One region of the Gordonia sp. DT218 genome, then DNA from elsewhere that is predicted to be linked to it. Evidence: riboswitches for the same ligand, from Rfam matches in the RefSeq annotation. Region 1 holds a riboswitch; each other region holds the start of a gene.
The links. Region 1 has a riboswitch for thiamine pyrophosphate ahead of ACPXCG_RS14675 (3-oxoacyl-ACP reductase). Riboswitches for the same ligand answer to the same signal wherever they lie in the genome.
Positions count from the first base shown of each region.

Region 2: linked by a shared signal. The riboswitch ahead of thiC (phosphomethylpyrimidine synthase ThiC) and the one ahead of ACPXCG_RS14675 (3-oxoacyl-ACP reductase) in region 1 are both predicted to bind thiamine pyrophosphate.
Region 3: linked by a shared signal. The riboswitch ahead of thiO (glycine oxidase ThiO) and the one ahead of ACPXCG_RS14675 (3-oxoacyl-ACP reductase) in region 1 are both predicted to bind thiamine pyrophosphate.

Region 1 is NZ_JBNCNS010000003.1:679,422-689,782, forward strand. Features, by position in the region: gene ACPXCG_RS14635 (glycosyltransferase family 4 protein) at 1-708, shown strand, start outside; gene ACPXCG_RS14640 (demethylmenaquinone methyltransferase) at 839-1,537, shown strand; gene ACPXCG_RS14645 (oxygenase MpaB family protein) at 1,718-2,689, opposite strand; gene ACPXCG_RS14650 (geranylgeranyl reductase family protein) at 2,716-3,990, opposite strand; gene ACPXCG_RS14655 (polyprenyl synthetase family protein) at 4,093-5,112, shown strand; gene ACPXCG_RS14660 (hypothetical protein) at 5,119-5,772, opposite strand; gene ACPXCG_RS14665 (peroxidase family protein) at 5,772-6,653, opposite strand; gene htpX (zinc metalloprotease HtpX) at 6,860-7,720, shown strand; gene ACPXCG_RS14675 (3-oxoacyl-ACP reductase) at 7,742-8,524, opposite strand; TPP riboswitch at 8,515-8,607, opposite strand; gene ACPXCG_RS14680 (phosphodiesterase) at 8,721-9,668, shown strand; gene ACPXCG_RS14685 (stealth family protein) at 9,632-10,361, opposite strand, start outside.
Region 2 is NZ_JBNCNS010000001.1:1,423,121-1,433,481, reverse strand. Features, by position in the region: gene ACPXCG_RS06635 (ABC transporter permease) at 1-376, shown strand, start outside; gene ACPXCG_RS06630 (ABC transporter permease) at 378-1,418, shown strand; gene ACPXCG_RS06625 (dipeptide ABC transporter ATP-binding protein) at 1,415-3,547, shown strand; gene ACPXCG_RS06620 (ABC transporter family substrate-binding protein) at 3,544-5,202, shown strand; gene thiD (bifunctional hydroxymethylpyrimidine kinase/phosphomethylpyrimidine kinase) at 5,524-6,378, opposite strand; gene thiC (phosphomethylpyrimidine synthase ThiC) at 6,375-8,045, opposite strand; TPP riboswitch at 8,035-8,149, opposite strand; gene ACPXCG_RS06605 (GNAT family N-acetyltransferase) at 8,373-8,720, shown strand; gene ACPXCG_RS06600 (siderophore-interacting protein) at 8,802-9,563, shown strand; gene ACPXCG_RS06595 (ABC transporter ATP-binding protein) at 9,703-10,361, opposite strand, start outside.
Region 3 is NZ_JBNCNS010000003.1:102,326-112,686, reverse strand. Features, by position in the region: gene ACPXCG_RS12005 (glycerol-3-phosphate 1-O-acyltransferase) at 1-1,260, opposite strand, end outside; gene ACPXCG_RS12000 (LuxR C-terminal-related transcriptional regulator) at 1,374-3,989, opposite strand; gene ACPXCG_RS11995 (ABC transporter permease) at 4,039-4,791, opposite strand; gene ACPXCG_RS11990 (ABC transporter ATP-binding protein) at 4,788-5,750, opposite strand; gene ACPXCG_RS11985 (DUF1330 domain-containing protein) at 5,820-6,110, shown strand; gene ACPXCG_RS11980 (thiazole synthase) at 6,265-7,047, opposite strand; gene thiS (sulfur carrier protein ThiS) at 7,040-7,237, opposite strand; gene thiO (glycine oxidase ThiO) at 7,234-8,352, opposite strand; TPP riboswitch at 8,337-8,451, opposite strand; gene thiE (thiamine phosphate synthase) at 8,471-9,151, shown strand; gene ACPXCG_RS11960 (hypothetical protein) at 9,141-9,413, opposite strand; gene ACPXCG_RS11955 (hypothetical protein) at 9,656-10,063, shown strand; gene ACPXCG_RS11950 (NUDIX hydrolase) at 10,038-10,361, opposite strand, start outside.

The DNA.
Region 1 (10,361 bases):
CGGCGGTTGCACGAGATGTGCGACCGTACCCTCGCTCCCTCGACAGACACGATGAGAATGCTTGCCGCGCAAGGTGTGCCACGCGTGCACCACTGGGGCAGGGGAGTGGATCTCGATCAGTTCGACCCGGCGAACGCCGATGCGGGACTGCGCTCCGACTGGGGCCGAGGCAGGCTGATCGTCGGCTTCGTGGGCAGGCTCGCGCCCGAGAAACATGTGGAGCGGCTGGCCTCGGTGGCCGACGATCCGTCGGTGCAACTCGTCATCGTCGGGGACGGGCCCGAACGCGCTCGGCTCGAGGCACTGATGCCGCGGGCGGTGTTCACCGGGGAGCTCCGCGGTGAACACCTCGCGCGGGCGTACGCCAGCTTCGACGTGTTCGCGCACGCCGGTGAGCACGAGACGTTCTGCCAGGCGATCCAGGAGGCGATGGCCAGCGGATTGCCGGTCGTCGGCCCGGATGCCGGTGGACCCCGTGACCTGGTCAACCACTGCCGAACGGGCTATCTGCTGCCCCCGTCGGAGTATGCCGAGCGGCTGCCTGCGGTGGTCGCGGTGCTGCGTGATGATGCGCTGCGAGCGGAGATGGGTCGAGCCGCGCTGTCGGCGGTCCGGGCCCGCACGTGGCCGGTGATCTGCGACGAACTGCTTGCGCACTATCGCGCGGTGATCGGCGGCGACCTGGCGATTCGGCCGCTCGCCGGCTGACCTGCGTCGGCGGACGGGATATGGATGCGGTGTGAGTGCGCCGTCGAGGAGATTATTGCCGGGAGCTCTCGCTGAGACTGCATCCATATCGGTTCTCGTTGCTCGCCCGGCGGCCGGTAGCGTTGTCGACATGGAAACCGGGCCGCAGGACCGCGCAACGCTCGACAAGGATCCGGCCGAGGTCGCGGCGATGTTCGACGGCGTGGCCAAGCGCTACGACCGGACCAACACGGTGCTTTCGTTCGGGCAGGACCGCGGCTGGCGGCGCAAGACCCGCAAGGCCCTCGACCTGCGTCCCGGCGACATCGTGCTTGACCTGGCGGCCGGTACCGCGGTGTCGACGGCGGAGCTGGCGACGTCGGGGGCGCACTGCATCGCCGCCGACTTCTCCTTGGGGATGCTGAAGGCAGGCGCGCACCGGGAGGTGCCCAAGGTGGCGGCCGACGCGCTCGCACTGCCGTTCGCGGACGAATCCTTCGACGCCGCCACCATCTCGTTCGGGCTGCGCAACGTCCACGACGCGCCGAAGGGGCTCGCCGAATTGCGCCGGGTTCTGAAACCCGGTGGGCGCCTGGTGATCTGTGAGTTCTCGACACCGACGTTCCGGGCGTTCCGAACGGTCTACATGGAGTATCTGATGCGGGCGCTGCCGGCGGTGGCGACCAAGGTGTCGAGCAATCCGGCCGCGTATGTGTATCTCGCCGAATCGATCCGCGCCTGGCCAGACCAGACGCATCTGGCGGCGCTGCTCCGGACGGCGGGGTTCTCCGATGTCGCCTGGCAGAACCTGACCGGGGGGATCGCGGCGATTCATTCGGCGGTGCGCTGAGGGTCGGGGGTCTCGATACGCCGGCTCGGCTGGCGCCTCGCCGGCTACTCGACCGGCGGCTGGTAACGGGCTCGGCTGGCGGTTGGTGGCTACTCGACCGGCGGCTGGTAACGGGCTCGCCTGGCGGTTGGTGACGGGCTCGGCTGGCGGTTGGTGGCTGTTCGACCGTCGGTGGGCCGTTTATGTGGTGCTGTCGACGGAATCCGGGTTGCTGTCGGCGTGCTGGAGGTGCGGCACCGGGCAGCCCGGGGTGAACGTGCCGAGTTCCTCGAGCCGATATCCGCGCGGATAGCCGCGGACCTGCTTGGTCTGACGGCCGTAGAGCGGTTCGGTGCGCGGGCGGGCGAAGAAGCGGATGGCGAGGCCGCGTAGCTTCAGTCCGCCGCGCACCACGGCCCGCTCGGCCGCGGTCGGCTTCGGGTAGTGGAACGCAGTCAGCAGGCGATCGTCCATGAGCGCGAACGACATCCGACGCACCACCCACCGCGGTAGCAGCCGGTAGGGCAGGAAGGTGCCGAGGAGATCGAGGGTCGAATCGGCCACCGCCAGCGACTTCGTGCTGAACGCGAAGTGTCGCCGCTCGTACTCCTCGTAGAACTGCTCGAACTCCTCGTAGGTGGCCGGAATGTCCTTGATGGCCATGTGCTTTCCGAGTATGCGGTAGTGATTGGTGAGCCCGGTGACCTCGTGGCCGGTCAGCTTCCGCCACTCGTAGGAGTTCACCCACTGCACCGGGCACACCACGAAGGTGGAGAGCACGTACAGCATGTCGTCGTTGGAGATGTCGTACATCGCGTGCATCTGATTGATACGCCGGACTCCGGCGCGGCCGGCCGCACTGTTGAAGCCGTGCTCGATCGGTGCGTCGAGCAACAGCACGGTGTCGTCGTAGCGCTTTTGCGTCTGCTTGGTGAACTGCTGCGTGTCGAAGAGCAATTCACCGATCGACGGCACCGCGTAGGTGCGGAACAGGGCGAAGCTCAGCGCTTGGGTGATGCTCCACGGGAACTCGCGGGTGGCGAGCAACGCGGAGATGGCCACCGGGTCGTCGGCGGAGTCGACCGCGTCGATCTCACCGCGCAGCCGATAGCGGGACGACACGCGGTTCTGCACGGCATGTTTCACCCGGGTCGGAATGCTGGCTGCGTTCATCGTTGAAACATATCATCGAAAATGTGTCATCGGAACGGTGGACGGTCGTCGATCTGCGACGACAGGCGCCCGGCCGTGCGCCATGCGCGCGCGACCAGATCGGCGTCGTCGGGGGTGATCAGGTTGCCCATCACGCGGACGACCATCGACATCAGGTGTGTCGACCGCATGCCGGGCCGGCCGAGGGTGGGGACTGCCTGGGGGACCGTCAGCAGTCCGGCCAGCCGTCGGGCCGCGGAGAACGCCAGGCCGTACTGGCCGATCAGGACATCGCGCCAGCGGGTGGTGTGGTCGGGGGAGCCGCGGGTCTCGTCGAGCAGTTCGACGGCGAGGCGCCCGGCCTCCAGCGCGTAGTCGATGCCCTCGCCGTTCAGCGGGTTGACCAACGCTGCGGCGTCGCCGATGAGCATCCAGTTGGGGCCGGCGACACCGGTCACCGCGCCGCCCATCGGGAGGAGTGCCGACGTGAGGCGTTGCGGTGGGCCCTCGATGGCCCACTCGTCGCCGACCATGCGGGTGTAATGCTCGAGGATGGGCCGCAATGCCATGTGCGCCGGGCGCTTCGCGGTGGCGAGGGCGCCGACGCCGACGTTGAGCAGGCCGTCTCCCGCACCGCCGAGCGGGAACACCCATCCGTAGCCGGGCAGGAGCGCACCGTCGGGGCCGCGGAGTTCGAGATGTGAGCCCATCCAGTTGTCGTCGGCCCGCCCCGACTTCACGTAGGCGCGCGCGGCCACCCCGTACGCGGTCTCGCGATGCCATTCGCGCCCCAGGGCCTTGCCGAGTCCGGATCGCACGCCGTCGGCGACGATCACGTTGCGCACCGCGATCGACCGGGCGCCGTCGGAGGTGTCGACGACCACCTCGGCGATCCGGCCGTCGCGCATCGTCACGTCGACGGCCTTCGCTCCCTGGACCATCTGTGCGCCACGGGCCACCGCGAGGGCGCGGATCTCCTCGTCGAGCTCGACGCGGGACACGGCGCTGCCGAAGGTGGGGAAACGACCCGAGGGCCATCGGATCTGCTGCGAGGCGCCCCAGCCGTGCAGGGCGAGTCCGTCGAGACGCGGCCGGTCGTCGAGAAAGCGGCCGAGGCCGAGGTGATCGAGTTCGGCGACCGCACGTGGGGTCAGTCCGTCGCCGCAGGTCTTGTCGCGGGGGAAGGTGGCCGCATCCAGCAGGACCACGTCGTGTCCCGCCGTCGCGGCGTGCGCGGCCGCGGCGGATCCGCCCGGCCCGGCACCGACGACGAGGACTTCGGCGCGCTGCGGTATCGGGGGAGGGGGTATGTCGCTACTCACCCGACCAGTATGTCGGCCCGCATCAGCGACTACGCTCGGCAGCAGGCCCCGAGTGTGACCGGCGGCCCTCGAGACCGACGACGAGATGGAGCGGTGGAACGCGTGAAGTCCACATTCGCCGGGCTGGACCTGGGCACCGACGAGTTCGCCGACACCGTGCGGGGATCGTTGGCGCAGGTCGAGGACCTGCTACTGGCAGAACTGTCGTCAGGCGACGAGATCATGACGGAGGCGGCCACACATCTGGCCAAGGCCGGGGGCAAGCGGTTCCGCCCGATGTTCGCGATCCTGGCCGCGCAATTCGGCACACGGCCCGGGGGGTCGGAGGTGATCACCTCGGCCACCGTCGTCGAGATGATCCATCTGGCGACCCTGTACCACGACGACGTGATGGACGAGGCGCAGTTGCGGCGCGGTGCACCCAGCGCCAATGCGCGGTGGACCAACAGCGTGGCGATCCTCTCCGGCGACTTTCTGTTCGCTCGTGCGTCGCGGCTGGTGTCGACACTGGGTCCGGATGCCGTGCGGATCATCGCGGAGACGTTCGCCGAACTGGTCACCGGCCAGATGCGCGAGACTGTGGGGGTCCGCGAGGGTGGCGACCCCATCGATCATTACCTACAGGTCGTGTGGGAGAAGACCGGTTCGCTCATCGCGGCGGCCGGACGCTTCGGCGCGATGGCATCGGACGCGGCGCCCGACCGCATCGAGCGGCTGTCCCGACTCGGCGACATCATCGGCACCGCCTTCCAGATCTCCGACGACATCATCGACATCAGCTCGGCGACCGGTGACTCCGGCAAGACGCCGGGCACCGATCTGCGCGAGGGCGTGCACACCCTGCCGGTGCTCTATGCGCTGCGCGCCGACGATGCCGCGGCCACGCGGCTGCGGGAACTCCTCTGCGATCCGCAGACCGGCGCGGCGCGGCCGGTGACCGACGACGCGGTGGTCACCGATGCCATCGAGGTGCTCAACGCGTCGTCGGGCATGGTTGCCGCGCACGACCGTCTCCGTGCCTACGCCGACGAGGCCGAGGCCGAACTCGCACAGTTGCCCGAGGGGCCTGCGCACACGGCATTGTCGTCGTTGGTGCGGTACACGATCGACCGGACCGGGTAGCGGCGGTCACGGGCCGACCGGCCCCGCTCCCGAGTGGTTGATCAGGTCGGTGAGGGTCCCGATCACCTTTCCGCCGACGTCGACCCCCGAGGGCGTCACCGCGAGATCGTTGGCGTTGAGGTAGCTGTTCGGGTCGGACTTCAGGGAACCGATGATGGTCTCGCAGACGATGCGACTGCCGAGTTCGCCGAGATGCTCGCCGCCCGCCTGGGCGCCCGCCTCGCGGAGGATGTAGTACCAGAGCGGGGTGCGTTGGCCCAGCGCGGTGGTGGTCAAGATCTGTGCGACCGCTGCGCTTTCGCCGTTCATCGTGTCGGCCATCTCGCTGAGCGTCATCGGTTTCACACCCATCGCTTCGCAACAGGCCTGTGCCGACGGCACCGAGAGACTGTAGCCGCGAACGAGATTCGACTTGGCCAGGTGCCCCAGGATCGGATCGTCCCGGCGGGTGCCCAGTGGCAGGTCACCCAGACCCGCGGCGATGTTGGAGTCGACCTTGCGCGCGAACTGCACGTTCGCGCTGGTGCCGGTGAAGAAGTTGAAGTCCAGAGTCACACTGGGTTTGAGTTGATACTTCACTGGATCGGCGTCGTCGAAGAAGTCCGGATTCGACTGCGTCGGGTCGTTGTTGAGCCCCTGCGACGGGCCGAGGATCTTCATCACGTCGAGCGCGGGCGTGGCACCGTTGAGCTGATAGCGTGGTCGATCATCGTGTGGCCGAAACGGAAAGCAGCGGTGGAGAATTCGAGGGGCATGAACGTCTGGCCGGGACCGGCCGAGTTGCCGTAGAAGCGGGGCCCGTTGGCGAGTGTGTCGATCACCACGGCGAGGTCGCAGACCTTGGCGAGATAATCCTGCACCACCACGTATTGGTAAGCCCAACGCGTCAGCTGGCGTGCCCGGACGTGCTTGCAGGCTGGCGTGCCGGCGACCTGTGCGTCGTAGATCTTGTTGTAGAACAACAGGAACGCGCAGTGCAGTGCGGAGATGTTGGGATTCTCGTCGTTTCGCGAGTCGGCGATTCGGGCGCTGCGGTTCGCCGTGTCACGCGGCACGTCCCGACGGCCTGCGGGGTTGAAGACCACCAGTCTGAGATCGGCGTCGTACAGATCATCGGACTCGGTGGTGGAGCCTGCGGCCAGTGACGGCCCATCGCCGAAAACGCTATCGAGGTCGAGCTGTGGACGACGCCCGTTGCGCAGACTCGCGGTGACCTCGTCCGGGTTGCGTGGGTTCACCGGTTCACCGCGCCCGAGCGTGGAGATGGTCGAGTCGCGGTCGGTGCGGGCGGTGAGGTCATGGTCGATGAACTGACCGAAATAGGTGAAGACGGCCGGGATGCCCGAGTCGTTCGGGTTGGCAACCACGTCGGTGGCCATCGCGTCGCCGAGCTGTTTGAGCGCAGCCAGGGTCTCGGGGGAATTGGGCAGCAGCCGCGACGACGAGTGGGCGGCGTCGGGGAACATGTAGCCGAACGGTGTGGTGAACAGTAGTTCGTCCTGTGTGGCCACCTCCCCGGTGTGACTGAATTTCGTGAACATGGTCGGGTCCTCACGGTGGTGGTCCAGTGGATGTCAGCAACGCTATGGGCGGTAGAAGCCCTGGTCGCGCGTAGTTGACTACCCGAAAGTTCACCGAGGTGTGCGGGCCGCGACGTCGCGCAGGAAACTCTGCCGCCCGGTCGTCCGTTCGGTACATGAAGGACCTGGCGACGGGCGCCGGGTCGAATGCTGAGAACGAGGGACAGATGCACTTCAATGGCCTGAAGACGGCGGCCCTGATGGGGCTGATGTCGGCGATCATCGTCGGGATCGGGGCGCTTTTCCGCAGCCCGACCATCTTGCTGCTGGCGGTGCTGGCGGCGATCGGCATGAATGCCTACGTCTATTTCAACTCCGCGAAGCTGGCGCTGCGGTCGATGCACGCGCAGCCGGTCACCGAGGTCGAGGCGCCGGTGCTGTACCGGATCGTCCGCGAGCTCGCGACGACGGCCCGCCAGCCGATGCCGGCGCTCTACATCAGCCCGACGGAATCGCCGAACGCGTTCGCCACCGGCCGTAATCCCAAGAACGCCGCGGTGTGCTGCACCGCGGGCATCATGCGTCTGCTCGACGAGCGGGAACTGCGCGCGGTGCTCGGCCACGAGCTGTCGCACGTCTACAACCGCGACATCCTGATCTCGTCGGTGGCCGGTGCGATGGCGTCGGTCATCACCGGCCTGGCGAACTTCGCGTTCTTCTTCGGCGGCGGTAACCGTGACGGGAACGGCCCCGGCATCCTGGGCGTGCTGATGATCAGCCTGTTGGGACCGCTGGCAGCCTCGCTGATCAAGATGTCGGTGTCCCGCTCGCGTGAGTACCAGGCCGACGAGTCGGGCGCGGAACTCACCGGTGACCCGCTGGCGCTGGCCTCGGCATTGGCAAAGATCAGCGGCGGGATCGATCAGGCGCCGCTGCCCCCGGACCCGAAGATCGAGTCGCAGTCGCACATGATGATCGCCAACCCGTTCCGCGGCGGGAACGTCGCGAAGATGTTCTCGTCCCACCCGCCGACACCCGACCGCATCGCACGGTTGCAGGAGATGGCGAGGCGGTCGGGCCGGGGGTAGTGGCGTCGCGTAGCCCTGTTCCTAGTCTTTGACCAACCCGCCGTCGACGACAAGGTTCTGGCCGGTGACCGCCCGCGACCACGGCGACGCGAAAAACAGTACGGCATCGGCGAATTCGTCGGGTGTCGTCACTGTTCGCAGGGGCGTGCCCGCGGCGATGGCGTCGAAGACCGCAGTCGGGGTGGCGGCGCTGGCATCGGTGGTGCGGAGGAGTCCACCGGACACCATGTTCACGGCGATCCCGTCGGGGCCCAGGTCCGCGGAGAGCGTTCGGGTCAGGGCGAGGAGTGCGGCCTTCGCGGCGGTGTAGTCGTGGTAGGGGACGACGGGATTCTGCACCAGGTTGGTGCCGATGTTGACGATGCGGCCGAATCCGGCCGCCCGCATGTCGCCGAGGACCGCCTGCGTGGTGTTGAGCGCGGCCGCGACGCTTCCCCGGAACTGGGCGTCGAAGGCCTGCCAATCGATGGTGTCGGGCTTGGCGCGGTCGTCGCCGTTGAATGAGAAGTCGGCCAGCGCATTGTTGACCACGGTGCAGACCGGCGCGCCGAAATGTTCCCGAGCCCGTGCGACGAGGTCGAACACCGCGTCACGGTCGGTCACATCGGCGCCCAGAGCCACCGCCCGCCCGGCGCCGCCGAGTTCATCGACGAGTGCGGCCGCGGCCGACGCGCTGCGGTGAAAATTGATGACCAGCCGGGCTCCTTGTGCGGCAAAAGCTTTGGTGATCGCGGCGCCGAGGCCCCGGGCGCCGCCGGTGACCAGGACGATCTGCTCGGAGACTGCAGGAGCGAGCGCATTCATGTGGACATCCCTTCGCCAGTGCTAACTGGACAGGTTCGGCGGGTGTGGTCTCAGCCGCCGGCGCGGCACCCCGTGTCGTGTTTCATCAGATCATGCGCCCGCGCGAGCACACGACTCAGGCACACACGTCTAGGGTTGGACACAGGCAGGCGCCCAATCGGGCTCTGCACATCGGGCGGGCGGAAGCAGGAGACCGATGAGCAACAGGGGTCCAGACGGTATCCGGATGTCGGAGTACCCCCATCCGTCGCACCTGATCCTGCACCTGAGTGACACGCATCTGGTCGGCGATGCCGGCCCGCTGTACGGCGCCGTCGACAGCGAGGTGACACTGCGGCAGATCCTCGCCGAAGTCGAGGCTTCACACGTGCGCCCCAATGCGCTGCTGTTCACCGGCGACCTCGCCGATCGGGGAGAGGTCGCGGCTTACCGGAAGTTGCGGTCGATAGTCGACGAAGTCGCAGAATCCATTGGTGCGCAGGTCATCTGGTCCATCGGAAACCACGACGATCGAGCGCATTTCCGGTCGGAACTTCTCGACGAGGCACCTTCGGCGGCACCGATCGATCGTGTCTACGACATCGACGGTCTCCGTGTCGTCGCTCTCGACACCTCGGTGCCGGGGAGCCATCATGGCGAAATCGCCGAGGATCAATTGGAGTGGCTTGCGGCCGAACTCTCGGTGCCCGCGCCACACGGCACCATCCTGGCCATGCACCATCCGCCGGTCCCGTGTGTACTCGACCTCGCGGTACTGGTGGAGTTGCGCGACCAGCACCGGCTCGCCGACATTCTGAGGGGCAGCGACGTGCGCTCCATCCTCGCCGGCCACCTGCACTACTCGACCACCGCGATGTTTGCCGGTATTCCCGTCTCGGTCGCGTCGGCCACCTGCTACACACAGGATCTCACCGGTCCGGCGGGGGCCTTACGTGGCCGCAACGGAGCCCAGGGCTTCAATCTGGTGCACGTTTATCCGGAAACCGTCGTCCACTCAGTGGCCCCGGTCGGCGACTACGACACGGTCGGTGAATATGTGAGCCCGGCGGAGACCGAGCGGCGACTGATCGAGGCGGGGGTCCGCATACCCGGCCCCGAGGCAGCCGCTCAGACGGCTTCCCAGGGTGCCGGGATCGGGAAGTAGTTCTGCAAGAAGTGGGTGACCTTGATGGTGCGCACGTCCAGGTCGACGTCGGGTGTGCTGCCATCGTTGAGGCAGAAGAAGTCCATCGACCGCTTCGTCAGGAGTGAATCCATCTGTCGTAGGCCGGATTTCGCTGTGGTGTCGACGTATTTGACCTTGGCCGAGCGCTGCACCACCGCGCGGCCGCTCATGAGCGCGTAATAGTGATAGAGCGAGTTGGTGACCGAGATGTTGGTCTCCGCCCGAAAGGTGCTGGCCGCGGTGGCCGCGAACTCGGCCGGGAACTTTGCCTCCATCTCCGCCATCACGCTCTTGCGCAGCGGCGTCGCCGCATGCTCGAGATGGCGGGTGGTGACCAGGCCGAACCGATCTCTGAGGAGCCCGCGATTCACTCGCGCCGAATTCTCGAATCCGCTGCGTTGATCGTTGTTGGAGCCCAGTCCGATTCGGATCGGTGCCTCGATGAACATGCTCACTCCGCCGGGGGAGAAGAACATCTGCGGGCTCACGGAACGACCGAAGAACATGTCGTCGTTGGAATACAGGAAGTGTTCGGCGAGACCGGGAATGCGGTGCAACTGGGACTCGACAGCCTGCGAATTGTGGGTCGGAAGGACCGACGGATCTGCGAAGAACTCCTCACTGCGCACGAACGTCACCCGCGGATCATCGGCAAGCCATGCAGGTTTCGGC
Region 2 (10,361 bases), on a different contig from region 1:
CGTGCAATATGCGGGACTGCACCTCATGCAGCGCTCGCTGTTGCTCGACACCATCGATGCGGATTACGTCCGGACCGCCCGTGCCAAGGGGCTCAGGCGCGGGGTCGCGGTACGACGACATGCGTTGCGCACCGCGATCATCCCGGTGGCCGTCGGAGTGGCCTTCGCGATCCCGGCGGTGTTCACCGGCGCCGTCATCACGGAGACGATCTTCGGGTGGGAGGGGATGGGCCGCTACTTCGTCACGTCCATCAACACCAACGACGTGTACGGCGCGGTGGCCGTGGCCGCCTTCGGCGCCCTGGCCACCGCGGTCGGCGCGATCCTCGCCGATCTGGCGGTGGTCTACCTCGATCCACGAGTGCGGGTGACCTGACATGGTGATGATGCCTCCGGAACCGTCCCGGAACGACCGGTCCCGAGACGCCGATTCGAAGCACTTCCATGGGCGGGGCGCGCATGACCCGACGGCCACCGCGCCCATCATGGGTGAGACGGGTGGGCTGCTCGCCGACGGTGTCGGTCCGGTCGAGGGCAGCCTGCAGACCCCGATCGCCCGGCGGCGCCTGGGACGCGGCGCGCTCATCGCGCGGCGGTTCGCACGTCACCGTTCGGCGCTGGTCGGCCTGGTGATCTTCGCGATCCTGGTCTGCTTCGCGCTCTTCGGCGGTCTGTTCACCACGTACTCGTACACCGACACCGACTTCCTGGCGATCGGGTTCCCGCCGTCGTCCGGGCATTGGTTCGGCACCAACGACGCGGGCAACGACCTGTACGCGCAGGTCGTGCACGGTCTGCAACGATCACTCATCATCGCGTTGTCGGTCTCGTTGGGCACCACGGTGATCGCCGCTTTCGTCGGTGCCCTCGCCGCCTATTTCGGCGGATGGGTGCAGCGGCTGATCCTCGGTGTCATCTATCTTCTTCTCGTGGTGCCGACCTTCCTGATCCTGGCGCTGATCTCCAACAAGACCGGCGGTGACTGGCGCTGGCTCATTGTGGTCCTCACCCTGACCGGCTGGATGATGTTGGCGCGCATCATCCACTCCATGGCCCAGTCGATCCGGGAGCGTGACTATGTATCGGCCGCACGCTATCTGGGGGAGCCGCCCATCACGATCGTCGCCCGCCACATCCTGCCCAACCTCGCCTCGTTGCTGGTGATCAACTTCGCGCTCGGCGTGGTGGCAACGGTCCTCGCCGAGACCGGTCTGTCCTTCCTCGGCCTCGGCGTGAAGATCCCCGACGTCACGCTCGGCGCTCTGCTCCAGTCGGGGACCGGAGCACTGTTCGCATCGCCCTGGCTGTTCTACTTCCCCGCCGCGGTGTTGACCTTGCTGACCGTGTCGATGGCGCTGATCGCCGATGGACTTCGCGACGCACTGGACCCGACCTCCGGATCGGGGGCTCGCGCATGAGCAGCTCGACCGGCCCTGGCGCCGAACCGGTGCTGTCTGTGCGGGATCTGCGGGTGTCCTTCGGATCCGAGGCAGGTCGGGTCGACGCGGTCCGCGGCCTCTCGTTCGACGTGTCCGCGTCGTCGACGCTGGCGGTGGTCGGCGAGTCGGGCTCCGGGAAATCGGTGTCCGCGTTGGCGGTCCTGGGGCTTCTCCCGGAATCCGCGGTGGTGAGTGGATCGGTCACCCTGGACGGACGCGAACTGCTCGGGCTGGCCGACAAGGAGATGTCGACGATCCGGGGGCGGGAGATCTCGATGATCTTCCAGGACCCGCTCTCGTCGTTGACGCCCGTCTTCACCGTCGGTGCCCAGATCGTCGAGGCGCTCAAGGCGCATCAGGAGATCGGTACCAAGGCGGCGATGGCACGGGCGGTCGAGCTACTCGAGCTCGTGGGAATCCCGGACCCCGCCCGGCGGGTCAAGGCATTCCCGCACGAACTGTCCGGTGGTATGCGCCAGCGCGTGATGATCGCGATGGCCATCGCGAACGATCCTGCGGTGATCGTCGCCGACGAACCGACCACCGCCCTCGATGTCACCATCCAGGCGCAGATCATGTCGTTGCTGCGGACTGCGCAGGCCGAGACCGGTGCGGCCATCCTGCTCATCACCCACGATCTCGCGGTGGTGGCGGGCGCCGCCGACGACGTGGTGGTGATGTACGGGGGCCGGGCCGTCGAACGCGCCGCCGCGCAACCACTGTTCGACACACCACGGATGCCCTACACGATCGGGCTGCTCGGGGCGGTGCCGCGAGTGGACCGGATCGCCGAATCGCTCACGCCGATCCCCGGTACACCGCCGGTGCTCATCGATCCGCCGTCGGCCTGCCAGTTCGCACCACGCTGTCCGATCGCGATCGACGAATGTCTCCGGTACGAACCGGAATTGACACCCGTCGTCGGCGGGGACGGGGCCGTTGACTCTGCGGGAGCCGGGGCCGAGGCGGGTGGGCATGCGGCTGCGTGTGTCCGTGCGCCGGAGATCGGCGACGACGCCACCATCGACGGACAGCCCGTCTACGGCGAACCCGCCGTCGGGACCCGCGAGCCGGTCGCGCCGGGCGGCAACGACCGGCCGGTGATTCTCGAAGTCGCCGGCCTGCGTAAGGAGTTCCCGCTCACCAGTGGGATGATGAAGCGCCGGGTCGGGACGGTTCGGGCGGTCGACGGGGTCTCCTTCGACATCCGCCGCGGTGAGACGATGGCGATCGTCGGCGAGTCGGGCAGCGGGAAATCCACCACCCTGCTCGAGGTGATGGATTTCGGGCAGCCGGCAGGCGTCGTCCGACTGTCCGGGATCGACCCGGCCGAACTGTCCCGACGACGGGCCAGGGTCCTGCGGCGCGAGATGGCGATCGTCTTCCAGGACCCGTCGGAAGCGCTCGATCCGCGGTTCACCGCCTTCGACGTCGTCGGAGAACCGTTGCGCGCACTGGGTTTGTCCAAGCACGACACCGAAGAACGCGTCGGCGGACTACTGCGGCGGGTCGGACTCGATCCGGCGCACGCCGACCGCTATCCGTCGGCCTTCTCGGGCGGACAGCGCCAGCGCCTCGCCATTGCGCGAGCGCTGGCGACCGATCCCAAACTGATCATCCTCGACGAGCCGCTCTCGGCGCTCGACGTCTCGGTACAGGCCGACGTCGTCAATCTCATCCGTCGGTTGCAGGCCGACGGTGACGTCGCGTATCTCGTGGTGGCACATGATCTCTCGGTGGTTCGGCACATGGCCGACCGGGTTGCGGTGATGTACCTCGGCAGGTTCGTCGAGGTGGGTCCGACCGCCACGGTGTTCGACGAGCCGAGGCATCCGTACACCCAGGCCCTGCTGTCGGCCGTCCCGATTCCGGACCCACGTGCCGAGCGTGCCCGCACACCGATCGTGCTGCGCGGCGAGCAGCCGAGTCCCACCGACGAGATCGCCGGGTGTGCGTTCGTGGGCCGGTGTCCACTACATCTCACTCTCGCCGAGACCGAGCGGGCCCGGTGCCGGGATGAGGAACCTGTCCTGGCGGGCGCGGCCGCCGACCACAGTGCGGCGTGCCACTTCACGGACCGGATGCCGATGTCACAGGAGGCGTCGTGAAGCGATTCGTCGTGTTGATCCTCGTGTTCTCCCTGGCGATCATGGGATGTGCAGGCTGTGGCGTGCGATTGGACGACTCGGTGATCTCGACGACCGGTGCCGACCTCAACCCGCAACCGCGGGCGAACGTCCGGGACGGCGGGAGCCTGACCACGGCGATCACCGAGGTGAGTCCGCAGTGGAACACCTTCCAGGCCGACGGCTCCGCGTACACCCTCCTGCTCTGGCGCTGGTACAACCCGACCCTGGCCTACTTCGCGCCCGACGGCACCTACTCGTTCAACCGCGATTACCTCACCGACGTCCGCAAAGAACTGGTGGACGGCAAGACGGTGGTCACGTACACCATCAACCCGAAGGCCCATTACAACGACGGCGCGCCGATCGACTATCGCTCCTTCGTGAACACCTGGCGGTCGAGCAGCGGTGCCGACCCGAACTACATCGTGAGTTCGACCGACGGCTATGACCAGATCGAATCCGTCGCCAGGGGAGTCGACGATCGACAGGCGGTGGTCCGGTTCAAGGGTGTGTGGGCCTGGCCGGACGGGCTCTTCAACTACCTGCTGAACCCGAAGGTCAGCACCGCAGATCTCTACAACCGCGCGTACCTGCAGAACCCGCACGCGGAATGGGGTGCCGGGCCGTACACCATCGGCTCCTACGATCAGAACACCGGCGTCGTCGTGTTCAAGCGCAACCCGCAATGGTGGGGCAACCCCGGCAAACTCGATCGGCGGGCGTTCCGGCAGATGGAGGACCAGGCCGCGATCAATGCGTTCCGCAATGGGGAGCTCGATGCGATCGGGGTCGGCAGCAAGGACTCACGGGCCCAGGTGATCACGATGGGGGGCGTCACGATCCGGACCGCGGCCTCGCCGCAACAGTCCCTCCTGGTGGTGAATCTGGACACGCCGATCCTGAACGATCGGCGGGTGCGCGAGGCAGTGCTTCGCGGCGTCGACCGGAACACGCTGGCACGCATCCGATTCACCGGGCTCAACTACACCGAGCCGCTGCCCGGATCGCTGCAGATGTACTCGTTCCAGCCCGGCTACGAGGACAACGTCAAGGGCGTGGTCGACTACGACCCCGACCGTGCGCGCAGGCTCCTCGACGACGCCGGCTGGCGGGTCGGAGATGACGACGACGGCATCCGGATGAAAGACGGCCGGCGGCTGTCGTTGTCGCTGCCGATCTTGTCCGATTCGCCGGCGATCCAGAACCTGGGTCGCGCCTTTCAGGCCATCCTCAAGCAGATCGGCGTGGACGTGGTGATCGCCCAGCGACCGTCCTCGGATTTCTCGAAGGTCGTCGTGAACAAGGAATTCGACCTGTTCCTGATGGGATTCTCGTCCAGTGATCCGTTCGGGATGGCCTACCTCTGCCAGACGTGGTGCGAGGGATCGCAGCTGAACAAGGCCGGCGCCGGATCACCGGAGCTCGATGCCGAGATCGCCCGGGTGGCACAGATCCCGGAGCCGATGGCCCAGATCTCCGCCGGCAACAAGGTGGAACGGCAGGCGTTCGCGCAGTACTCCGATCTACCGCTGTTCAACGGTCCGGCGATGATCGCGGTCAAGGAGAACCTCGCCAATTACGGTGCGGGGCAGTTCTACATCGGCCCGGTGGAGGACGTGGGCTGGCAAAAGTAGCCCGCCCTGCCGACCCCCACCCCCGCCAACCCCCACCCGAATCCCGCCGACAGCAACCAGTTTCTCGCCGACAGCAACCCATATCCCGTCGACAGCAACGCGAATCTCGTCGAGAGCAACACCCCAGGGCGCCGACGACGATACTCAGACCGCGTGGGCGCGCTTCGGGCCGCGCCGGGGGAAGCCGGGGAACGTTGCTCTCGACGAGATTCGCGTTGCCGTCGGCAGGATCGAGGTTGCTGTCGGCGGAATTGAGGTTGCTGTCGGCGGGATATGGGTTGCTGTCGACGGGACGGGACGGGACGGGACGGGGTGCGGGTATCAGGGGGCGGTGACCCGCCACAGCGGGTTCACCGGACCGTGCCCGGCGCCGAGTGGGTAGGCGGATTCGAGCCCGCGGGTGACCCATCGCTTGGCGAACGACACGGCGTCGGGGACCGAATAGCCGTGGGCGAGCGCGCTCGCGATGGCGGCGGCCAGGGTGTCGCCCGCCCCGTGGTCGTGGGTCGTGGCGATCCTCGGGTGGACGAACTCGTGGAACTCGTCGCCGTCGAACAGAAGGTCGGGACTGTGGTCGGACGATCGCAGATGTCCGCCCTTCACCAGAGCCCAGAGCGCGCCGAGATCATGCAGGGCGTGGGCCGCCGCGCGCTGGGACGTCGCGTCGACCACGTCGATCCCGGTGATCAGGCGGACCTCGTCGAGGTTCGGGGTGACCACCGTCGCCAGGGGAATCAGCCTGGTGCGCAACGTGTCCAGGGCCTCGGTGGCCAGCAGTGCGTCGCCGTGCATCGACGCACACACCGGATCGACGACGAGGGGAACTCCGCGGTCGCGTCCGATGCCGAGGTCGATGCACGCGTCGGCCACCGCCTCGATGATCGGCGCCGACGCGAGCATGCCCGTCTTGGCCGCCCCGACCCCGATGTCGGTGACCACGCTGTGTATCTGCGCGGCGACCGTCTCCGGTTCGATCTCCTGAAATCCCTGGACGCCCAACGAATTCTGCACAGTCACCGCGGTCACCGCCACGCACGCGTGCAGGCCGAGCAGCGCGAAGGTGCGCATGTCGGCCTGGATGCCGGCACCGCCGCCCGAGTCCGACCCCGCGATCGTCAGGACGCGGGCCGGCGTGACACCCGGTGCGGCGGTCGGCAGTCCGAGGTCGTCGCTCATCTGGCGGGGGAACCGCCGGTCGTCGCCTCAAGCGGGAGGTAGACGTGCTTTCCCGCCTCGACGAATTCCGCCGACTTCGCGGCCATCTCCTCGGCGATCTTGCGGTCGATGTCCTCGGCCGTCACGAGCCCGTTCTCCTCGGCATAGGTGCGGACGTCCGCGGAGATCCGCATCGAGCAGAATTTCGGTCCGCACATGGAGCAGAAATGAGCCGTCTTGGCCGGCTCGGCGGGCATCGTCTCGTCGTGGTACTCGCGGGCGGTGTCCGGGTCGAGCGCGAGGTTGAACTGATCTGTCCAACGGAACTCGAAGCGCGCCTTGGACAATGCATCGTCACGTTCCTGCGCGCCGGGGTGGCCCTTGGCGAGGTCGGCGGAGTGGGCGGCGATCTTGTAGGTGATCACTCCGACCTTGACGTCGTCGCGGTTCGGCAGTCCCAGATGCTCCTTCGGCGTGACGTAACACAGCATCGCGGTACCCGCCTGGGCGATGAGTGCTGCGCCGATCGCCGAGGTGATGTGGTCGTAGGCGGGCGCGATGTCGGTCGCCAGCGGTCCGAGGGTGTAGAACGGCGCCTCCTCGCAGAGTTCCTCCTCGAGCCGGACGTTCTCCGCGATCTTGTGCATCGGGACATGGCCCGGGCCTTCGATCATCACCTGCACACCATGCGATTTCGCGATCTTCGTCAGTTCGCCGAGCGTCCGGAGTTCGGCGAACTGCGCCTCGTCGTTCGCGTCGGCGATCGATCCCGGCCGCAGACCGTCGCCCAGTGAGAACGTGATGTCGTAGCGGCGGAAGATCTCGCACAGCTCGTCGTAGTGGGTGTACAGGAACGATTCCTCGTGGTGCGCGAGACACCAGGCCGCCATGATCGATCCGCCGCGCGAGACGATGCCGGTGACGCGGCGAGCCGTCAGCGGCACATAGCGCAGCAGGACACCCGCGTGCACCGTCATGTAGTCGACGCCCTGTTCGGCTTGCTCGATCACGGTGTCGCGGTAGATCTCCCACGTCAGCTTGGTGGGGTCGCCGTTGACCTTCTCGAGGGCCTGATAGATCGGTACGGTGCCCACCGGGACCGGTGAGTTCCGCAGGATCCACTCGCGGGTGATGTGGATGTCCTTGCCGGTGGACAGGTCCATGATCGTGTCGGCGCCCCAGCGTGAGGCCCACACCATCTTCTCGACCTCCTCGGCGATCGAGCTGGTGACCGCGGAGTTGCCGATGTTGGCGTTCACCTTCACCGCGAACGCCTTGCCGATGATCATCGGCTCGGACTCCGGGTGACGATGGTTGGCCGGGATGACGGCCCGTCCGACGGCGACCTCGCTGCGGACGAGTTCCTCGTCGACGCCCTCGCGAGCGGCGATGTAGCGCATCTCGTCGGTGACGATGCCGGCACGTGCCCACGCGAGCTGGGTCGACGCGCCGTCGATCGCGTCCGGACGGTGCCAGGAATCCCTGGTGGGCGCCAGACCGCGCTCGACGTCGATCGTCGCGGTCGCGTCCGTGTATGGGCCGGACGTGTCGTAGACGTCGAGGTGTTCACCGTTGGTGAGTTCGATGCGTCGTTGGGGAATCCGCAGGTGATCGAGTTCGTGGTAGTGCTTGTGGCTGCCCTCGATCGGACCGGTGGTCACGACGGATTCAGATACGGGTGTTCCCATGATGGCTCCCTACGCCGGCATTATCCGGACAGGTTCGGGCGGTCGGCGACCGCCTGTCGCCATCTCAGCCCCCGGTGATCGTGGGAGCCCCCGCGTTGTGCAATTGTGCGGCCGATCGGCCTATCCGACACCCTACGTGCCGAACGACCTCGGCGACCAGTGCACCCGTACCGCGCGATACTTACCCACGCGAAAGCCTGTGCCGGTTTCCTGATACCTACGGGATCGTAGGGTATGGTTTGTGACCGGGATCACAGATGGTCCCAGGTCCGCTGGTGGGAAGGGGAGTCCTGTCATCGGGTCATCTCCCGATGCGCCGGAGGGCTCATGCAACGGAAACATCGATCTCGGCCACCGCAATCTGCGCAGGCGATCCTGCAGCAGATTTCGCAGGTCGTGCACAACCCGGTCCGCGAGCGGTTCGAGCTGTGGGTGGCCGGCGACCTCGTCGGCGTCCTCGGGTACAGCACCGACTGCGTGGACGGCAAGCGGACGATCACCATCCTGCACACCGTTCTCTACGACGAATACACCGGTCACGGACTCGGCACACGTCTGATGCGCGGTGCCGTCGACTACGTCCGCGGCCAAGGCGCCCGACTTCGGCCGGTGTGCTCGTTCACCAAGAGCTATCTCGACGCACATCCCGGGCTGGTGCCGCTCGCGCCGGCATGATCCTCCGCGGGAAGGAAGTTGGACAGTTAGCGTAGGCTACCCTGAGAGCGAATGCCTGTTCTCCGAGGAGGGGTCGTCCAGATGGCGGAAATGACGAAGTCGAAATCGCGCGGCTGGCAGGGGGCCGTCCTCAAACTGTTCGGTGCCGACGACTACGAGCTCACGGTCACGAGCAACGAGAGGATCACCGACGAGTACATCCGACTGGGGTTCACCGGCGGCGGCCTGCTCACCGACCGTCCGGTCCATCCGACCATGTGGGTCCGGATCTGGTTCGAGAACAAGCACGGCAAGCTGCATCAGCGCGCCTATACCCTGGTCGACCCGGAGCCGGCGACCGATTCGTTCTACCTCGAGTTCGCGATGCACGACGGCGCGGCGACCCGGTGGGCCGAGGCCGCGGAGCCCGGGGAGACGATCTCGTCGACCTTCATGGGGTCCAAGTTCGCCATCCCGGAGCCCGCGCCGGCCGGCTGGCTGATCGCCGGGGACACGGCCGCGCTGCCCGCGATCAACTCGCTGCTCGACGCGATCTCGGTGTCGGCGAATCCGTCGACCCCGGCCACCGTCTGGTTCGAGTACGCGCACGAGTCCGACAAGTCGCTGCCGTTGCGGCTTCGCGACCAGGACACCGTCAACTGGATCAAACGGGACCGCGGTGGAGACGCCCTCATCGAGGCCGTTCGCGATGCGGCGTTCGACGCGACAGGCCATTTCGGCTGGGTCGCCCTGGACATGAAGGCCACCCGGGCGGTGTCGGCCTCGTTCAAGAACGACTACAAACTCGGCAAGGCGGGTGTGAAGGCGCAGGCGTACTGGCGAGCGGGCGCGCCCGAATCCTGAGCGAATGAACGGTCGTCGGGCCGCTACCAACCGAATGTGCTCGGGCGCTCCACAAACCGGGCCACAAATCGGGCCATCAGTGGTGTCGCCTCACCGTTGTCGAGTTACGAGACGCGGTGGTTGTCTGACGTCGTGGGGGTCATCGGTGAGTCCTCATGTCGGTTGAGATTGTCTGCGGTGGATGTTCGGCCGGACCGGAATGGTCATCGTGGCCCGGGCGCTGCGCATGGAAGGTGTCCCACAGCCGCGTCAATTCGCCTCCCGCACGGATGAGTGTGTCCGGAGGGCCGTGTTCGGTGATGACGCCTTCGGAGATGATCGCGACGGAATCCGCGGTGAGCGCCTGGGAGAGTCGATGTGCGATCACCAATGTCGTGCGTCCCGCGGTTGCCGCCAACGCCGCCCGATCGAGGTCGGCGGCCTGGTCGCTGTCGGCCTCTGCCGTCGCCTCGTCCAGGATCGCGATCTCGGGGTCGGCGAGCACCAGACGGGCCAGCGCGACCTGTTGCGCTCGAGCCTCGCCGAGGCGGAACCCGCCCTCGCCGACCACGGTGTCGATCCCCGATGGCAATGACCGCACCCACCCGTCGGCACCGACGATGGCCAACGCCTCGAAGGCTTCCGCGCGGGTGGCGGCCGGCGCTGCCAGACGGAGATCGTCGATGAGCGGTCCGGCAAACACGTGTACCTCTTGGCTGATGGTGAAGACCTGTGCGGCAGCCGGTTTGAGTATCTCTCCGTGGTCGCACGCGAGGGTGCCGTCGATCAGGCCGCCGACCGTCGACTTGCCGGCGCCGC
Region 3 (10,361 bases), 580 kb from region 1:
CTCGCGCAGCGCCTGCCGCAGCGAGAACGGTTCTCCGAAGCGAACGCGCGCCTCCCCGAGGTAGCTTCGCTGGGCCTTCGCGTACTTCAGCAGCCAGGTGATGCCCTCCGGCTTCTTGGTGCCGCCCGCGGATTCGGCCGCCATCGCGCCGATCTCGTGCAGCTGGTCGTAGACAATCGAGGTCGGCACCACCATCACGTCGGAATCCTCGAGTTGCTCGACCGCGTCGACGACGTAGGCGAGCAGACCGAGCATCGGCTTGCGCAGCTTGCCGGTCCGGCTGCGGCCCCCTTCGATGTACCACTCGAGGTTGAACCGTTTCTCCACGATGAACGACAGATAGGACCGCATCGCGAACTTGTAGACGGGATCGCCGCCGAATTTGCGGCGGATGAAGATCATCCCGGCCCGGCGGGCGATGGGCCCGACGGGCCAGAACGACAGATTGTTGCCCCCCAGAACGAGATTCGGCGGGAAGTCGTGACCACGCAGGACCTCGGCGAGCACCAGCGGATCGACGTAGGAGCGGTGCGACGGCAGGAACACCAGGCCGTGTGACCTGTTGAGGGTGCGCAGGCGGTTCAGCGTGTCGAGGTCGACCGACACGGTCCAGGTCCGTTCGTGCAGGTTGCTGAAGACCGAGGAGAAGACGTCGTCCATCAGACGGCTCTGGGTGGCGACGAAGTTCGACATCTTGTCGGTCGCCTCCTGCACCACCACCGCGGCCGGGCGACCGAGTTCGGCGGCGAGCTTGGCCGCCTTGGCCTGGAACCGCGCCGACGAGCTGATCTGTTCGGCGACCAGCCTCGGCACCTTGTACCGGTCACCGACGATCTGACGCTCGGCACGCTCCGCCGACAGCGACGCCTGCACGGACACGAATGCGGTGAACGGTTCCCCTTCGGCGAACTCGTTGGCGTAGCGCTCACGCAGGTCGGCCACCGTGGCCGGTTCCCCCTGCACCACGCGCAGCCGATCGGGTCGCCGATTCCTGATCGCCTTCTGCCGTATCGCCATGGGTCGTCGGGGATTGGACAGGACCAGCACGTCCGCCAACGAGACCCGACGCTCCCCCTGCCGCACCGCGGGCAGCCAGACAGCACGTGCGGGGATCAACTCGGTGTCGGGTTCCAGATCGTCGGCGGCCACCTCACGCAGTGCCCGCACCGGGGCGTCGGGATGGGTGGTCGCGGCCCACTCCCGCACCGCCTGCAGCTCACATTCCGTGCGCACCTCCGCGAGCACCAACGAGTCGCCCACGACACACCACCTCTCACGCCTCCCGACCCCGACGATCCGGACCGGTTGCGCTCATTGTGGCCCCAGATCGACCCACCCATGACTGGTTCGACCAGACAGGGTCCAGACCGTGCTCAGGCAGTACCCGCATTCGCCTTGAGCAGCAGGGTGGCGATCTCGGAACGGTCGGCGACGTCGAGTTTCGTGCAGGCCCGATAGATGTGGCCCTCGACCGTCCGCACTGACACCGTCAGGCGTCCGGCGATCTCCTTGTTGGACAGTCCCGCGGCCACCAGATTGGCGATCTCGCGCTCACGGGTGGTCAACGGAAGCGGCTGCGCCGCCTCGACCAGCGCCGGCGTCCGCAGACCGCCACATTCCGCGGCGAGGCGATTGGCGACCGCCGCCGCGGCGACGGTCGCCGCCCGGTGGCCCGCAGCCTCGTGCAGGACACTCGCCTGGGCGGCCGCGTCGGCCGCCGACAGCCGGACTCCGAGCTGTTCGAGTTCGGTTGCGCAGAGATCGAGTTCGACGGCGTCGCCGGCTGCCAGTGCCTCTGCGTGTCGCGCGTAGAGCTCCGCGAGCGGCCCGTCGATCCGGCCGGCCAGCTCCCGCAGGCGTTGCGCACCCGAGGAATCGCCGAAACGGGCCGCCGAGTGGAGCGCTTCGGCCTCGATCGCGTATTGCCCGGACTCCCGCGCTTCGCCGGCCGCCTCGCCCGCCGTCTTCGCCGCCACCGACACCGTGCCCGCGGCCGCCTCCTGCCACGACTTCGCGATCGCGAGCATCGGTCCGAACACCGCGATGTGCCTGCCGAATCGGTCCTGCGCCTTACGCAATGCGCGTTCGGCCCGCTCGGTACGCCCGGCCGCGCTGAGCGCCTGGACCAGATAGAACTGCGCCGGATAGTTCCAGGATTCGGCGGCCCGGCCGCTGTCGAGCGTCGCCAGGGTCTGGTCCATACGCCGGATCACCGCCGAGCTGTCGCCGCGCGCCAGTTCGACCACCGACACCAGGATGCCCGCCATCCCCCAGCCCAGATATTGGCCGACATTCGAGAACGCGACGTACCGCTGCGCCCGGACGTCCGCCTCGTCGAGCCGGCCCGTGAGCGTCAGAGCCAGGATCTCACCCAAACCGGTTGGGAACCTGAGCAATCCGTCGGTTGTGGTCTCCGCGATACGCGCCCGGGCGGCGAGTTCGGCGACCTCGTCGCCGCGACCCGACAGCGCTCGCGACAGGCCCCCGCCGAAGACCGCCCACTCCACCGCCCACGGAGATGGGTTCGGCGAACCGAGGACTTCGTCGGACAATGCGATCGCATCGTCGACTCGATTTCCGAACGCCGCACGCGCAGCGGCGTATCCCTTGACCACCAGCGACAGGTTGGGGTCGGTCACCTTCTCGCGCAACATGTCCAGCACCGGATCGGCACGCTCGGCATCACCGAGCGCCCAGAAGAGATTGCCGAATCGCATTCCGCCCCAGAGCACCAGCTCCAACTCGCTGAGCTCCTCGGGGCGAAACACGGCCAGCACGTTTTCCGCCTCTTCCGCGTATCCCTGCCACATCAGCGCCCGTGCCAACGGTTCGGCCGCCCCGACGCCTCCCTTCCCCTCGGCGGCAGCGGCGCGTGCGAACCGCTCACCGAGCGGGGCGTTGGCGAATCCGAGGGCGTCGCGCGCGGCCGCGCTCATCAGGTCCGCATCGACGCCGACGTCACTCTCCAAGGCGAGGTCGGCGAGACGGATGCGTTCCGTGGGCGTCTCCGCACCCCTCGCGCGGAGGGCCTTGACCAGACGCCCACGCAATCGTCGTGACGATGCCAGCCCGAGCCGGTGCCGAATGACCTCGCCGAACAATGGATGGTTGTAGCGAACCTGCAGGCTGCGGCCATCACGGGAGATGCGGACCAGGCCGGCGATCTCAGCCTCCTCGACCGCCTCTTCGCCTGCCAGCTCGGAGAGGATCTCGATGTCGAGCGGTTCGCAGAGGGCGAGGTACTTCAGCACATTCAGCACCGCGTCATCGAGCTGTTCGATGCGGCTCTCCAACAGCGACGCCAGTTCCGAGGTGATCGCGGCCCGTCCCCGCAGCTGCCACACACCGTTCACCTGACGAAGTGTGTCGGCCTGTCGCGCGCCTTCCACGAGATGCCGGAGGAACAGCGCGTTACCACCCGACGCCTCCCACATCAGGTCGGCCGAGAGTCCCTCCAGTTGTCCGCCCAACACCGACTCGATGAGCTCCACGCTCTGCTGTTTGGTGAACGGCGACAACGTGATCCGTGTGAGGTGATTGTCTTTCCACAGCGAGGTCACCGCATCCGGCACCGACTCGCCACTGCGGACCGTCGCGACGATGTGCACCGCGCGATCGATGGCCAGCTGATGCAGCAGCGTCGCGGACAACTCGTCGAGGAGGTGGGCGTCGTCCACGCCGATCACGACGTTCCCGTCGGCGAGCAGCGATTCGCGCGCCGCAGCCAGATAGGTCACCGGATCGCTGGTCGTGGCCGGTCCCACCAGGTGTGCGAACACCCCGAGCGGGATGCTCCTGGCCGACTCGGTACCCGCGACCCACCGCACGCCGCCGTCGAGCGCAGCCGTGACGTGACGCGCCAGGGTCGTCTTGCCGACCCCCGAATCGCCGGTGAGCACGACACCGCACGCAGCCGTCTCACCGCGCAGCGCGGATTCGATGATGCGGAACTCTTTCTCGCGCTCGACCAGAGGCCAGTTCGAGGACATGTGGGGATTTTAGTCTCATTGCCCGGTCGACAACACCGCGATTCGACCCCTATGCGTCACGGCGCTCGGTCATCACGATCCCGATCACGAAGATGATGACCGCGAAGACGGCGAAGTAGATCAGCGATCCGTAGACGTTCCAGTGGTATTGGGTGTCACCGGCTCCCTCGTTCAGGAAGCGGGAACCGTTGGCGAACGGCAGGAACGGCGCGATGTGCTCGCCCACCTTGGGGAGGATGGACAGGATCGACTCGAGGGCAAGATTCCAGATCAGCACGATCACGATCGCGCCGGCCGTGTGCCGGACGATGGCGCCCACACCGAGTCCGATCAGCACATAGAGCGCGGCGATCACGGGGGTGCCCCAGATCTGGCGCACCACGCCGGGGTCGCCGAGCTCGATGCCGCTCGACGAACCGGCGAGACCGCGCACCAAGAAGATGCCCACCACCGCGAGCACCAGCGTGACCGCCACGGCGAGCGCACCGAACACACCGGCCTTGGCGAGCAGGACGGTGGATCGTTTCGGGATCGCCTGGAAGGTGGTCCGGATGGTGCCGAAACGGTATTCACTGGTCACCGCGAGCACGGCCATGATCATCAGCACCAGCACGCCGAAGGCGTTCAGTCCGATCAGCGCGGTCCATGCGGACTCGCCCGGCGACGGTCCAAGCGGCGCCGTCGAGGTCGCCCCGGTGAGCGCGGCGACGGCGATCGCGAGCACGACGACCACGGCGATGCACCAGTACGGCGACCGCGTGGACGTCAGCTTGATGCGTTCGGCGTTCATGGCGGCGATCATCGCGGACCTCCCTGGATTCGAGGGTCGTTGCCGGGCTGGGCGGGAGGGCCGCCGCCCTGGTACTGGACCGCGCCCGCGGTCATCGACATGAAGACCTCTTCCAGGGATGCACTCGTACCGGTCAGTTCGTGCAACGCGATCCCGGCCTGCCCCGCGAGATCTCCCACCTGATCGGTGGTGACTTCGGCGACGGACAGCGCCGGGCGGCCGTCGGATGCGGTGAGGGGCACGACGTTCAGACCTGCCTCGGCGAGCACCCGGTGCAGGTCTGGTAGTCGAGGGCTGCGGACCCGCACGCTGCTCGAGGCCCGGCTGGTGAATTCACCGACCGAGCAGTCGGCGATCAGCCGTCCCTGGCCGATCACCACGAGATGGTCGGCGGTCAGCGACATCTCGGTGAGCAGGTGGCTCGACACCAGGACGGTGCGGCCCTGCCCGGCCAGATGCCGCATGAAGTTGCGAATCCAGACGATGCCCTCCGGATCCAATCCGTTGACCGGCTCGTCGAACAGCAGCGTGTGCGGGTCGCCGAGCAGGGCACCGGCGAGACCGAGCCGTTGCTTCATGCCGAGCGAGAATCCGCCAGAGCGTTTGGTGGCCACCGACGTGAGACCGACCATCTCGATCACCTCGTCGACCCGGCGCGCTGGGATGCTGCTGGAGGCCGCCATCCACCGCAGATGCGACCTGGCGCTGCGATTGGGATGCACCCACCCGGCGTCGAGCAGCGCGCCGACCTGCCGCAGCGGATGGTCGAGCTCGCGATACGGGCGACCATTGATGGTCGCGGTCCCCGACGTCGGTCGATCCAATCCGAGCATCATGCGCATCGTCGTGGATTTTCCTGCCCCGTTCGGGCCCAGGAACCCGGTCACCACCCCGGGCCGGACGTGGAAGGACAGATCGTCGACGGCGCGCGTCCGCCCGAAGTCCTTGGTCAGCTTCTCGACTGTCAGCACACCTCGACCATAGACATCTCCGCGCGGACCGCGCGTACTCCACACCGCCTGTCGTCATAGGGTGTACGCATGCCGGCGACGTTCACAGTGCTGCTCTGGCCAGTCACCGGCCAGGAGTCGGAATTGCACGCCTACGAGGACGATGTCCTGCGATTGGTCGACGAGCACCGGGGCCGGGTACTCACACGCGTACGCAACGTCGACGACGATGCCGGCCATCCGCTGGAAACCCAGATCATCGAGTTCGCCGACGAGGCGGCCTTCGGCTCCTACATGCAGGATTCACGCCGGCAGGCAATGGCCCGGCGTCGCGACAGGTGCGTCGCGCGGACGCAGATGTGGCGGGTCGAATCCGCCTGACTCCCCGTCCATCGGGTGCAGTTTCTCGCCGATCGTTCGCAGCTTCTCGCCGACCGTGCGCCGCATGGTGGTCAGTCGCACGCTCGACACGATTCTGTGCACGATGGACGCAGATCTGTGCACGCTCGGCGCGGAATCGGGCCCGGTCGACGGGCTACGCACGCGCCGGCGACGACGCCTGCGCCCAGAACCGCTTGGGCATCCGGCCCGCGCCGGCGGCGTACCGTCCGGCGATCACGGCATGTCGCATCGCGGTCGCCATCCGCTCCGGGTCGTCGGCGCGGGTGACCGCGGACGCGAGGAGCACCGCGTCACAACCGAGCTCCATCGCCAGTGCGGCGTCGCTGGCGGTGCCGATGCCTGCGTCGAGTACCACCGGGACCTGCGCCGCCTCGACGATCATCTCGATGTTGTGTGGATTCGCGATCCCCAGGCCGGTTCCGATCGGCGAGCCCAGCGGCATGACGGCGGCCACCCCGAGGTCCTGCAGCCGCGCGGCGAGGACCGGGTCGTCGTTGGTGTAGGCCAGCACGGCGAACCCGTCGTCGACGAGAGCTCTTGCCGCATCGATTAATTCGACCGCATCGGGCAGCAGGGTGCGCTCGTCGGCGACCACTTCGAGCTTCACCCAATGCGTTTCGACGGCCTCACGCGCGAGTTGCGCGGTCAGCACCGCCTCGGCAGTGGTGTGGCAGCCGGCCGTGTTGGGCAGGATCGCGATGTCCAGACGGCGGAGCAGCTCGACCATCCCGGTCCGGGACTCGGGACTCACCCGCCGCAGCGCCACGGTGGTCAACTCGGTCCCCGACGCCACCAATGCGCGTTCCAGCACAGCGAGATTGGTGGCACCGCCGGTGCCCATGATCAAGCGCGATGTCAACTCACGGTCGGCGATCCGCAACGGGGTGTCGGCCACGGCCGCGATCCGGCTATCCACCCTGCACCGCCGTCACGATCTCCACGCTCGCGTCGTCGTGCAGGGTCCGGTCCCAGCGGCCACGAGGAACCACCTCACCGTCGATCGCGACCGCGATCCCGCGCTCGGGGAGCCCCAGTTTCGCGACCAGATCCCCGACCGATGCGTCGGGCGCGAGATCGGTCGCCTCGCCGTTGACGACAATCGTCATGATGGCTCAGCTCCTTTCGTGGTGCTGCTGAGTCCGCCTGCAGCGACCCAGCGATCCGTCAGCAGTTCGAGAACCTTGTCGGCGGTGTAGGGCGCCAACAGGATTCCGTTGCGCCCGTGCCCGGTCGCCACGACGACCCGGTCGTCGACGCGCCGGATGATCGGCAGTCCGTCGGCGGTGCACGGCCGCAGGCCCGCGGCCGCCTCGGCGAGTTCATAGGTCCGCAATCCCGGCATCAAGTCGACGGCGTCGGCGAGCAGATCGGTCACGCCGCCCACCTCGGGCTTCGCCTCGCTCTCGTCCAGCGGCTCGTATTGGGTTGCGCCGACGACGATCCCGTCGTCGCGGGGGACCAGATAGACCTGCCGTCCATGCATCCGGGCGCGGATCACCCGGGCGGGCTGGGCCACCGACCATCGCGTTCCGCGCAGCCGCAGGATCTCACCCTTTGCCGCGTGGAGTGCCACGTCGGGGACCAGCGAGCGTGTGCCCAGGCCGGCGGCGACCAGGATCTGGTCGGCGTCGACATCGGCGAGATCGGCCACCCGCTCGTCGACGAACTGCGCTCCCGCATCGATGAGGGCGTCGCGAAGGCGGCCCAGCAGCCTGCGGTTGTCCACCGCACCCTCCCCCACCGCCAGGTATCCGCCGTGCAGACGTGAGCTCAGTCCCGGTTCGCGTCGACGGATCTCGGCGAGATCGACCCGCCGGAGATCATCGTGCGCCCGCGGCGCGCGGGACCAGACGAACTCGGCGAGGTTCGACAGATACTCGGCATCTGCCGACGACGCCGCGACAAACAACGACTCGGTGGCGGCCATCACCGTCGGATCGCGTAAACGGGCCACCAGATCCGGCCAGCGTCGCACCGACGCCGACGACAGCGCCAGGAGATCGTCCTCGCCGGGGTGACCCTCGCCGAGGGAACCCAGCATGCCGGCGGCCACCCAGGCCGCGCGATCGGCGGTGCCCGCGTCGTGGACCCTGACCCGGTGGCCGGCGTCGACCGCGGCGAGCGCGCACGTCAGTCCGATGACACCGCCGCCGACGACGGCAAGTGTCGGTGCAGATCGGTCGATGCTCGGTGCAGATCGGTCGATGCTCAAGGGGGACATCCTTCCTTCGCCGGCATTACCCGGATCAGGTCAAACGGTCAGCGGAGGTTCGGCCCGCACTCTCAGCCCGTCGTACCCCGGGCTCCCGTGTCGTGACGCCTAGCCTACCGTTGCCTCCGTGACACCGACTCGAGGCCCGAGATCCGCCCGCCTGTCATCGGCCCGGGTGTATCTGTGCACCGACGCCCGGCGCGAACGTGGCGATCTGATCGAGTTCGTCTCCGCAGCGCTCGCCGGTGGTGTCGACATCGTCCAGTTGCGCGACAAGGGATCGCCCGGTGAGGCGCGGTTCGGCACGCTCGAGGCCCGCGAGGAACTCGAGATCCTCGCCCGGCTCCGCGACCTGACGCGCCGGCACGACGCGCTGCTCGGGGTCAACGACCGTGCCGATCTGGCCGTCCTCGCCGAGGCCGACGTGCTGCACGTGGGTCAGGGCGACCTGCCCGCCGGCCGCGCCCGGCAGATCACCGGCCCCGACGTCGCCATCGGGCTGTCCACCCACGACGAGGTACAGATGCGGGCCGCGGCCGTCGACGACGCGGTCGACTATTTCTGCGTCGGGCCGTGCTGGCCGACTCCGACCAAACCGGGCCGGGCCGCACCAGGACTCGATCTCGTACACGCCACGGCGTCCGTCGATCCGCCCAAGCCGTGGTTCGCGATCGGTGGCATCGACGCCGTTCGACTGTCCGAGGTCCGGGCCGCCGGTGCCGGTCGCGTCGTCGTCGTCCGGGCGATCACCGCCGCCGACGACGCGCAGGACGCCGCGCACGAGCTGCGGACCGCGCTCACTCGCTGACGAACGACACCGCCTCGTCCAGGTCTGCCCGGGTGGTCCGGAAGGTGTTGACCGGGGCGTCGGTGTCCACGTGGGCGAGAAGCGCCTCCCGCAGTCGTGCGGTGCCGTCACCCTGGGTGATCACCGTGTGCCACGGCTGGGTGTCGCACCAGGAAGGGGTGTGCTGCGCCAGTCGCAAGACCCGACGCTGGCGGAGTGGACCGAAAGCCGGTTGCCGCGCCCCGGCGGGCGGGTCTATCGTGGTCGGCATCATGTTGTGCATGAAGAGCATTCTCGTAACCCGCCGCAGCGGGGTCTGATCGACCGACCCCCCGCTGCGGGGTCGTTGCGCTCTCTGCTCGTCGGTCACCTTTCCTTCGACCGAAACGTAGACACGAGATGCACAGCCTTCATCTTTCTCAGCAACCCTGTCCGTGTGACGCACCCGCCCCGTTCGCACCCGACCCCTTCGTTCGCCGATTCGGATGCGCCCTGCCCCGAGGCATGCGTGAGGAGGCAGCCGACATGACGTGGCAAGGATTCACCGACGAATACGCACCCACCGGCGCCATCCGGCTCGGCTCGTTCAGCATCGAGACCGGACGAGAGGACATGGTCACCTGCCGCGCAACCATCGCTTTTGCCGACCGGATCATGACGCTGCACGCCAGCGCGGCCGGACCGATCGGTGCGATGACGTCCATGCTCCATGACATCGGAGCGCCGATACAGATCCTCAGCCTCCACCAGCGCGAGGTCGGCGGCACGGTGACGACATTCCTGCTCTGCGAGGCCGACGACCGGCAGTGCTGGGCCTACGGCGACGGCGCCACCGGCGACGAGGCCAACGTCAACGCCCTGATCGCCGGGGCCAACCGGCTGCGGGACCCGATCATCTCTGGGGATATCAGCTCTGGGGGTCGAGAGCGCTGATGCGCTCTCGCAGTCCCGGCCACGCGTTGCCGAACGCCGGGTGCAGAGGCAGTTCCGCCACGTCGTTCTCGGGAACCCAGCGCAGTTCCGCGGACTCGAAATTGGCCACGGTGCGCACCGGCTCGTCGATATCCGCGATGACCGTGGTGTACGTCCAGCCGCTCGGCGCCTGATGGGTGACGAGCGCCGCGACCACGTGCAGGTCGTCACCGCCGACACCGGCCTCCTCATGCGCCTCACGGACCGCCGTGTCGATCGCGCTCTCGTGCGAATCGCGCGCGCCGCCGGGAAGCCCCCA